Regions from separate parts of the Bacillus sp. C-3-6 genome, predicted to be linked through region 1. Evidence: riboswitches for the same ligand, from Rfam matches in the RefSeq annotation. Region 1 holds a riboswitch; each other region holds the start of a gene.
The links. Region 1 has a riboswitch for lysine ahead of ACW0JX_RS08945 (aspartate kinase). Riboswitches for the same ligand answer to the same signal wherever they lie in the genome.

Region 2: another riboswitch for lysine. It lies ahead of ACW0JX_RS04525 (amino acid permease); the one in region 1 lies ahead of ACW0JX_RS08945 (aspartate kinase).
Region 3: another riboswitch for lysine. It lies ahead of lysA (diaminopimelate decarboxylase); the one in region 1 lies ahead of ACW0JX_RS08945 (aspartate kinase).

Annotation. Positions count from the first base shown of each region.
Region 1 covers NZ_CM137247.1:1,720,621-1,723,912, reverse strand. Annotated here, with positions in the region: gene ACW0JX_RS08950 (DoxX-like family protein) at 1-633, opposite strand, end outside; lysine riboswitch at 825-1,011, shown strand; gene ACW0JX_RS08945 (aspartate kinase) at 1,214-2,443, shown strand; gene ACW0JX_RS08940 (VOC family protein) at 2,672-3,124, shown strand.
Region 2 covers NZ_CM137247.1:879,620-882,911, forward strand. Annotated here, with positions in the region: gene ACW0JX_RS04520 (ABC transporter permease) at 1-327, opposite strand, end outside; gene ACW0JX_RS04525 (amino acid permease) at 388-1,812, opposite strand; lysine riboswitch at 1,959-2,140, opposite strand; gene racE (glutamate racemase) at 2,342-3,172, shown strand; gene ACW0JX_RS04535 (DUF3626 domain-containing protein) at 3,285-3,292, shown strand, end outside.
Region 3 covers NZ_CM137247.1:1,395,510-1,398,801, reverse strand. Annotated here, with positions in the region: gene lysA (diaminopimelate decarboxylase) at 21-1,337, opposite strand; lysine riboswitch at 1,518-1,699, opposite strand; gene ACW0JX_RS07235 (DUF3888 domain-containing protein) at 1,789-2,184, opposite strand; gene ACW0JX_RS07230 (LTA synthase family protein) at 2,439-3,292, shown strand, end outside.

The sequences.
Region 1 (3,292 bases):
TTCATTTGAACCGATTAATACAGAAAGCATCTTTACTTCTTCTAAATGAGTAAAAAGTAGTTTTGGCACTATCCCTTGATATATCCATACAAAAGCAAATAAAAAACATACGAGCCAATACGTCATTGTTCTTCTAATTAGTAACCTAGGATGAAGCCCCTTTTCTAACCATAATTTTAAGGCATCAAAACTCCAAGCAGTCGCCCAACCTAATAACGGACGAAAAATATAGGAATCTATCACATTTCCTATACGACCAAATCTTGTATCATAATCATATTGTGTCTCAAAATGGATGTATTCTTTATTCGGCGTATACTTCCAATAACCACGTCCTATTTTAATAAGAGATAATGTATTATCCGTCCAAAATTTTAAAGAAGAAATTCTTTCACCAGTTTCTTTTCTTATTTCACCTATTGATTCCCCTTCTCCAGCTATTTCAAGCCCAAATCCAATCTTTGTTTTATACAAAAACTTCTGTGGTTCTCCTTCTTTTTTCTCTAAATACGAAATTTCAGTAAAGCGAGCATCCCACTCTGTATGTATATCTGGTTCTTGCGTATATTCCCATAATTTTCCCATCGTCGTGTTCATTTTTGTCGCAACATAAATAGGCTGTTTCCTTTTCATTCTCCCACCTCCTATGCACTATAAGTTTAATGTACATGCAATGAATTTATTTTGCTACATTTTTCACAAACTCCCTCAGAAAAAGAAAGAATTTTTAAAATATATACAAAACACTTGATTCCCCGAAAAATTTAAATTATTATAAAACAAATGTTACCAACAACTTCATAAATCAAACACTCTCGCCTAAAACGTGAGATAGAGGTTGCGATACTTATGAGTATTCTAATGGAGACACAGAGATGTCTATGAACTTAGATGAAAGGAAGTATTGCCGAAATTGATAAGTTTCTCTGCATTTATCAATTGGGGCTGTTTTCGAATAGAAACAGAACTGTCATATGTACAGACGTGTACGTATGAAGAGCTATCTACAAAAAAGAGATATCATTTTTTATGATATTCCTTTTTTGGCGGTTTTTTTATTAGCTCCGTTTTCTGTTTCCCTTTTCCTGTAACAGCACCATCCTCACTTATTTGAGATGGTGTTTTTTGTTTGTCTTTCTGGTAACTACAGGAGTATTGGGATTTATATATTTCCTAATCTATTCTTAAAAATAGACGAAAGAAGGAATTTGTAATGGAAACAACTGTTCAAAAATTTGGTGGCACTTCTGTCGGAAGCGTCGAGCGCATTCAACATGTAGCAAATTTAATTATTGAAGAATATGAACGAGGTCATAGCGTTGTCTCTGTCGTTTCAGCAATGGGAAAAAGCACGGATGAACTTGTCGCACTCGCTAACGTTATTACAGAAAATCCAAGTAAACGTGAAATGGATATGCTTCTATCTACAGGAGAACAAGTAACTATTTCATTATTAACAATGGCACTGCAAGCAAAAGGCTATCGTGCAATTTCATTAACAGGGTGGCAAGCTGGTCTTACGACAGAATCTGTACATAGTAGTGCACGGATTACTGACATTCATACAGATCGTATTCAATCTTATCTTGCTGAAGGCACAATTGTTATCGTAGCTGGTTTCCAAGGTATAAGTGTAGAAAATGAAATTACAACGCTTGGCCGTGGTGGCTCTGATACGACTGCTGTCGCACTAGCCGCTGCACTTAAAGCAAAAAAATGTGATATTTATACGGATGTGACAGGCGTATATACAACGGACCCACGAGTTGTAAAAGACGCTTACAAATTAGACGAAATTTCTTATGACGAAATGTTAGAGCTTGCTAATCTCGGTGCTGGCGTATTACACCCGCGCGCTGTTGAGTTTGCTAAAAATCATAACGTAGTTTTAGAAGTTCGCTCAAGTATGGAACAAGAAAACGGAACAATTGTAAAAGGAGAATGTAACATGGAACAACAATCAATCGTTAAAGGTATTGCATTTGAGGATAACATTACACGTGTCACAATTAAAGGACTAGAACAAGGCTCGCTTTCAACAGTTTTCTCTACATTAGCAGCAGCACACATTAATGTAGATATCATCATTCAAAGTATTACAAATGAAGGAACTGTACATCTCTCTTTCTCCATTCACTCGAATGATTTAAGAGAAACTTTAAAAGTTTTGGAACAAAATCAAGAAACTCTCCACTACGAATCTGTAGAACATGAAAATCACTTAGCAAAAGTATCAATCGTAGGATCTGGCATGGTATCTAACCCTGGTGTCGCTGCAAATATGTTTACTACTTTAAAAGAAGAAGATATTCATATTAAAATGGTAAGTACATCAGAAATTAAAGTGTCTGTCGTTATTGACCGCCTTCATTTAGTAACAGGGGTTGAGGCGCTACATCAATCATTTATGGCGAAAATTGGGCCTTTAGTACAAATGAGCTAATTTGATATGCTCAGTAACACTTATAAAAAAATCATATTAATCTACTTCCTTCCTATTAAATAAAAGCTGTTCGTTAACAAGATGCTATATGACATATAAAAAAACACCTTGTCACATTTTCCTATACTATGACAAGGTGTTTTTGACTGAAAGGAATTTGTAACTACTTAGTAGTATAATTATGAGGATGATTAAATAATAAATTTTTATACATAAGGAGATAAGACTATGGCAAAAAACAAATTACTACGAATGGACAATGTCAGCATCGTTGTAGAATCCCTTGATGACGCAATCTCTTTCTTTGAGGAGATTGGCTTGAATCTCGAAGGTCGAGCCAATGTCGAAGGTGAATGGGCTGGTCGCGTAACTGGACTCGGTTCTCAGTGCGTAGAGATTGCTATGATGGTCACTCCAGATGGCCACAGCCGAATTGAACTTTCGCGATTTCTCACCCCTCCTACTATAGCAGATCACCGAAAAGCTCCTGTAAACGCCCTCGGTTATCTACGCGTCATGTTCACCGTTCAAGATATTGACGAAATGGTATCCAGACTCACTAAGCATGGTGCAGAGCTCGTTAGCGAAGTAGTTCAGTACGAGAACTCGTATCGTCTCTGCTACATTCGTGGAGTCGAAGGAATTTTAATCGGTTTAGCGGAAGAACTCGGTAATAAATAAGCAAGTGACGTTTTATAAAAAGGCACTATCATTGAATAAAACGTAGACTCTTAAGCGATTTTATTATTATATTTTGAACCCCGTCCTAGCTTTAGAACGGGGTTATGCTTGTTTGAGCTTTTAAAATTAAATAACTTTATTATCATTTTACATATAGATTTCAAGGAT
Region 2 (3,292 bases), 840 kb from region 1:
AAGCTGAATGATGTAATTGTATAGAAGAGATTTTTTGAAATAAGATGTTAACTTCTCTTCTAGTGCTAGTAAATAGACAGCATCAGGTTTTTGAATAAATGTACGGATAGGGCATCTCGTTATAATGAATGTAAGTACAATCGTTATAATTATTAAAGATATTCCTTTAGAAGGAGATGCTTTTAGAAACTGAGCATAATAATATGCACCAACGCATGAAATAAAGATAAAGCTATATAGTAAACCGTTAATCATACGTGCAAAGTATGTAATGATATTTTGAATATGTTGTTGGAAGCGACTGCTCCATAGCGATTCGATTGACATGTTTTTCACCTCTTTGTTCTATTATATATGTTTTACAAAAGAAAAAACGAGCAAATTGCGTTATGCAACTTGCCCGTTTTTCTTTTCGTTATTTTTTTTCTGATCACGATTCATTAATGGATAGAAAGCAAATCCGATTACGAATAAACCAATTCCGAGAAGGAACGTTTTTATATCGGATGCGCCGGTTTTAATAACCCATAGTGCGTAGCAAAGTGCGATAACTGCGACTATGCCATCTGTAATTCTTGCCCGCATTTCATTTTTATATGTTTCACCAGTTGCGACTAGTTTTAACTGGAAGATTGGTGAAACGAGATATGGAATGAGGTAGGCCAGTGTTGATACGGTAATAACGAATGTATAAGCTTCCGCAATGGTTCCTGATAATGTTGAGAATAGGAACACTTGCGACATAATGTTTGTTAATCGTAATGAGTAAATTGGACTTCCTTTTTTATTTGTTTTCGTGAAGAAGGAAGGGAAGAAACCTTCTTTTGCTGCTTGATATGGTACTTCTGAGCTTAATAAAATCCAGCCTAAGATAGAACCGAACAGGGAAGTAAGAGCAAGTAATGCCATCAGTTTCCCGCCGCCATGACCCATTGCAGCGTTTAATGCATCTGCTAATGGACGTTCAGAAGCTTGTAATTTATCAACGTGAAGTACACCCATTGTTAAAATTGTAATTCCTAAGTAAATCGCAACTGTAATAAGTAATCCCGCAACTGTTGCACGTTTTACCGTTTTTGGAGAAACAGCACGGTTTGATAAAAGAACGGCTGATTCAATTCCGATAAACGCCCAAAGCGTTGTAAGAGCAGCTAAATTTACTTGTGAAAGAAGACCGTGTGATGCACCTGATTTATCAATCATCGGTGTGTACCATTGTCCAAATTTAGAAGCTTCGAATGCAAATAACGTAACGACGATGAATAAAAGGAATCCAGTTACTTTCGTTGTTGTTGCTAAGAAGTTTAGTTTTCCAGCTCCGCTTACACCATTTGTTAATATAATATGAGTTCCCCAAAGTAAGATGGAACAAATCATAAATGTAATTAGTTTTCCGACTTCTATGTTAAAAGAACCGATTGAAAATAGTAGTCGCGTATCTTTCATAATTGGGAAGAAGAGTGATAAATATCCCGCAAATGATGTAATGATGGCAACGTTACTTGCCCAGTTTGCAACCCAATATCCCCATACCATACTGAATCCAGCCATTTTTTTCTTTTTTGGTGTTGAGAATAAAGCATATGCATGACTTTGTGGTCCTGTCGTTAAATCAGGACGACGAATTGCTAAATTACCGAAAACAAGAGCTAGCATTAAAACACCAAACCCTGTTGTTAACCAAGCTAAAGTGACACCGAGTGGGCTTGCTGTTTGTGCCAACGTACTTGGCACCATGAAAATACCAGCGCCAACCATGTTACCGACAACGAAAGCTGTTAGTACCCAAAAGCCCCATTTTTTTTGTTGCATAGAAAATACCTCCAAAGTTAGTATAACCAAGTCAAGCGAGGAGATATGTATGTCTTCTTAGTAGAGAAGAGAAGTCCCAAACAAAACAAAAAAAGCACGTAATCTGCCGCTACATGCTTTCTATCTTATAAGAAACCCACGACATACCTCTCGATAGCTCTCCACAAACGAAACGTTTGTGACAGTTCTGCACTTATTAAATGCAGACCCAGCAAGCGTGCATGGTGGACACGACTTACTTCGGCAACCATTCCTTTCTCATTCCTTCATCAATGCCACTACATCTCCTGAAATGATACTCTTAATGATTGCAACCTCTACCTCACCGAGATACGAATGAGGATTTAAATATTAAATTAACGTCTTTAAGAGTAACAAATGTATTTTTATACGTCAATGGATATAGTAATAATCAGATTATAGAGAAGAGTTTGTGATTAAAAGTAAGAGGGATTGTTATGTGATATTTGAATTTTCGTAATATAATACATGTTATTGGCGCTAGATGATTGAAAAGGGGATGAAATAAATGTCTGTATGTCATAAACATTCAGTAATAGGTGTGTTAGATTCGGGAGTTGGGGGATTAACAGTTGCGAGCGAAATTATAAGACAATTGCCTAAAGAAAGCATTTATTATATTGGTGATAATAAGCGTTGCCCGTATGGGCCAAGAAGTGTAGAGGAGGTGCAATCTTTCGTATTTGAAATGGTTGAGTTCCTCAAACAGTTTCCATTAAAAGCGCTAGTCGTAGCATGTAATACTGCTGCAGCTGCTGCATTGACTGCGCTGCAAGAAGCACTTTCCATTCCAGTTATTGGCGTTATACATCCAGGAGCAAGAGCGGCAATTAAAGTAACAAAGAAAGAGAAAATCGGAGTAATTGGAACTGTAGGTACGATAAAATCTAATATGTATGAAAAAGCATTACATGAGCTTGATACATATTTGGAAGTGTATAGTCATGCGTGTCCGACTTTAGCTACAGTTGTAGAAAATCGATTAGAAGATATAGCATATGTCACGCAGCAAGTGAAACAAGCTTTACTTCCATTAACGAAAGAAGATATAGATACGTTAATTCTTGGATGTACGCATTATCCACTTTTAGAGTCCTATATTAAAAAGGAACTAGGAGAGGCTGTAACGATTATTAGTTCTGCAGAAGAAACAGCGATAGAGTTAAGTACCATTTTACAGCACAAAGGAATTTTGTCTGACAATCTGAATCCGAAGCATCGTTTTTTTACAACGGGATCTGTTTTATCATTTGAACATATTGCTGAGCGATGGCTAGGATATCACATTTCTGTAGAATGTGTGGATTTACCCGTAAAGAATGCTCGTATCTGTAATTAGACTGTATTAAAGTACTTTTTGTTCAATAAATTAGGTTAGTTGCATAAGAAGGAAAAAATGCACTTTTAATTGAAATGATTAAGGTCATTTTAATTAAAGGAGAGGTTTGATTATGGAATT
Region 3 (3,292 bases), 330 kb from region 1:
CGAACAACTCCTTTTTCTATTTAAACAAGCTCTTTAATACGTATGCGATCGTTCCCAATAATATTTTCATATGTTTCGCGTTCCACAACTACTTGCGATGTTCCGCCTTTTGCAAAGACAACGGCTGGTCTTCGAATCCGATTGTAATTATTCGCCATCGAGTACCCGTAGGCTCCTGTACAGGAAACTGCTAGTAAATCAGCAGAAGCGACTTTCGGTAAATGAATATCCCAAATCAACATATCTCCGCTCTCACAACATTTCCCCGCAATCGAAACGAGTTCCTCATTCTCATCATTCCCTCGATTCGCTAACATTGCTTCATAACGCGCACTATATAAAGCAGGTCTTAAATTATCTGTCATTCCACCATCGACTGATACATATTTCCGAATACCAGGAATATCTTTCACAGACCCAACTGTATAAATTGTTGTCCCAGCATCACCTACAATGCTACGGCCTGGTTCAATCCATATTTCTGGCAATGGATATTCACATACAGTAAATTGTTCTCTCACTGCACTTGTTACAGCTCGCACATATGTCTCAAGAGTTAACGGTGTATCCGACTCTGTGTAGCGTATTCCAAATCCCCCGCCTACATTTAACACTTTTACTACATAGTTTGTTTGCTCTCTCACTTCTTCTAAAAATTGGCGAAGAACTTCAATCGCTCGAACAAAGCCAGCTGTTTCAAATATTTGCGATCCGATATGTGAATGAATCCCTAGCACATTATAATTGGATTTTTGTAAAGCAAATCCAATTGCCTGTATCGCTTGACCGTTTGAAACGCCAAATCCAAATTTCGAATCATCTTGGCCTGTTGTAATATATTCATGTGTGTGCGCCTCTACTCCAGGCGTTACACGAATTAATATGTTCACAAACTTTCCATGTTGCATCGCTAAATCGTGTAAAACTTCTAATTCAAAGAAATTATCTACGACAAAACAACCGATATTCGCCTGAAGAGCCATCACTATCTCTTCTTCTGTTTTATTATTTCCATGAAAATGAATACGTGATGCTGGAAATCCTGCTTGGAGCGCAGTATATAATTCTCCTCCAGAAACAACGTCTAATGACATATTCTCTTCACGAGCTACTCGGCACATCTCCATGCACAAGAACGCCTTGCTTGCATATGCTACTTGATAAGAGAAACCACTTTCTTTAAAAGCACGATGAAATGCTCGGCATTTTCCTCGAATAGACTCTTCATCGTATACATAAAGTGGTGTTCCGTATTGCTTTGCTAGCTGCGTCGTATCGCACCCTCCAATTTCTAAGTGTCCTTGCCCATTAATTCGGCTTGTGCCGTGTAAATACATTTAAATTCCTCCCTTATTTCCTCTAAAACTCATAACCCCAATCTTCTATTCATTGCAGCACGCTTTTAGATAGACAAAAAACGCGCGGAACAATGTTCACACGCGTTTCTTATTAGGAAAAATATATATTGAAAAAATAAACGAGTTGTTATCTCCTCAAAATAAGAAACCGCATCAACATCTCCAAATAGCTCTCCATAAAATAAATCTTATGACAGTACTACATTTATTCAATGTAGTCCCAATATATGAATAAGATGGTTATTCTTATATTTCGGCAATAGTCCCTTTCAGCCTATGATCACAGATTCCATGAAATCTCCCATAGCTTACTCTTTCCTATCGCGGCCTCTACCTTTGAGAGTAGATGAGGTAAGTCTATTTAATTTTCAAACATCTAATTGTTGCTATTAACAATACCAAAGGACCATTTTATTTGTCAAACAATTTTTTATATTGTTTTTTTACAGTTTAATTTTGCATCATTTGGTAAGCGCTTTACTGAAATCTTTTTCACTTCCCATTCGCCTTCTTCGTTATTAAATGTAATCGTTACCTTCTCAAATGGGGGAGCAATTTTCCCAGCAACACGTTCATACTTTGTCACTTCAATACTTGCTTGAAATAAATATGTACCGCTATACACTTTTTTTAAACTAATAATTTTAGGACATTGATACGGTTTCAAACTTCCATATTGTTTTTCAATTGCTTTATTTATTTTTGGAAATAAAACAGAATAAAGTGCATCTTCCATAAGAGGTGCATCATATTGAGCTATTGACACACTCGGTGAGGTAAAAAGTATAACACTACTACATGCTATAAAATATAATAATTTTCGCATTATAACCTCCGTATTATCACGCGATTCTTTCTGCGTACGATAATTATCATACATAGAAATTCTGTTTTATTGTCTCCCACCACTCTTTTTCTACTCGATTATTATAAAAAAGCCCACAACTCTCTTTTATTTTCGTATAATGATACTCATAGTATAATAATCATAATAACAAAGGACTGTTCGTATATATAAAATGAGTCGTTAAGCAAACTGACTCACAAGAACTGTCATGCTTTTTAGGAGAGGAGTATATTATGCTACAACATCTGTTTCCAAAACTGCGATTTGCACTCGTTGCAGTCGTTTTACTATGGATTAAAACATATATTGTGTACAAGCTAGCATTTGATATTAAAATTGATAATTTCTTTGAAGAATTCATGCTTTTTATTAATCCACTAGCTGCGTTACTTTTATTTTTCGGCTTAGCTTTACTTGCATCTAAGCACCGAAACCGAATTATAATTGGAATCAGTTTTATACTGTCATTTATTTTATTTGGAAACGCAATGTTTTATGGGTTCTATAACGATTTCGTTACTTTCCCGGTTTTATTCCAAACAAACAATATGGCTGATTTAGGGACAAGTATAAAAGAACTCTTTACGTACAAAACATTACTTTTATTTGCAGATGCAATTATTTTAATGTTTATTTCGCGTAAATTCCCATCATTTGGCGACAAAACACCACTTTCCCGCTCAGAGAAGCGAACTTTCTTTAGCGGTGTAACAGCTTTATTAGCACTACAAATTGTTGTATCAGTTATTTATAAACCACAAATGTTCTCGCGCTCATTTGACCGTCAAACTGTCGTAAAGAATTTAGGTTTATACACATATCATCTATTTGATATTACACTTCAATCCAAGTCTTCAGCTGAGCGTGTATTTGCAAGTGGGGATGGATTTTCTGAAATCAAAAACTATACAGACTCAAAAGACAAACAAGTTGATAAAAACTTATTTGGAGCTGCAAAAGGTAAAAATGTAATTTTAATTTCAATGGAATCTACACAAAGCTTTGTTATTAATAAAAAAATAAATGGAAAAGAAATTACCCCATTTTTAAATGAATTTATTAAGGATAGTTTCTATTTCGATAACTT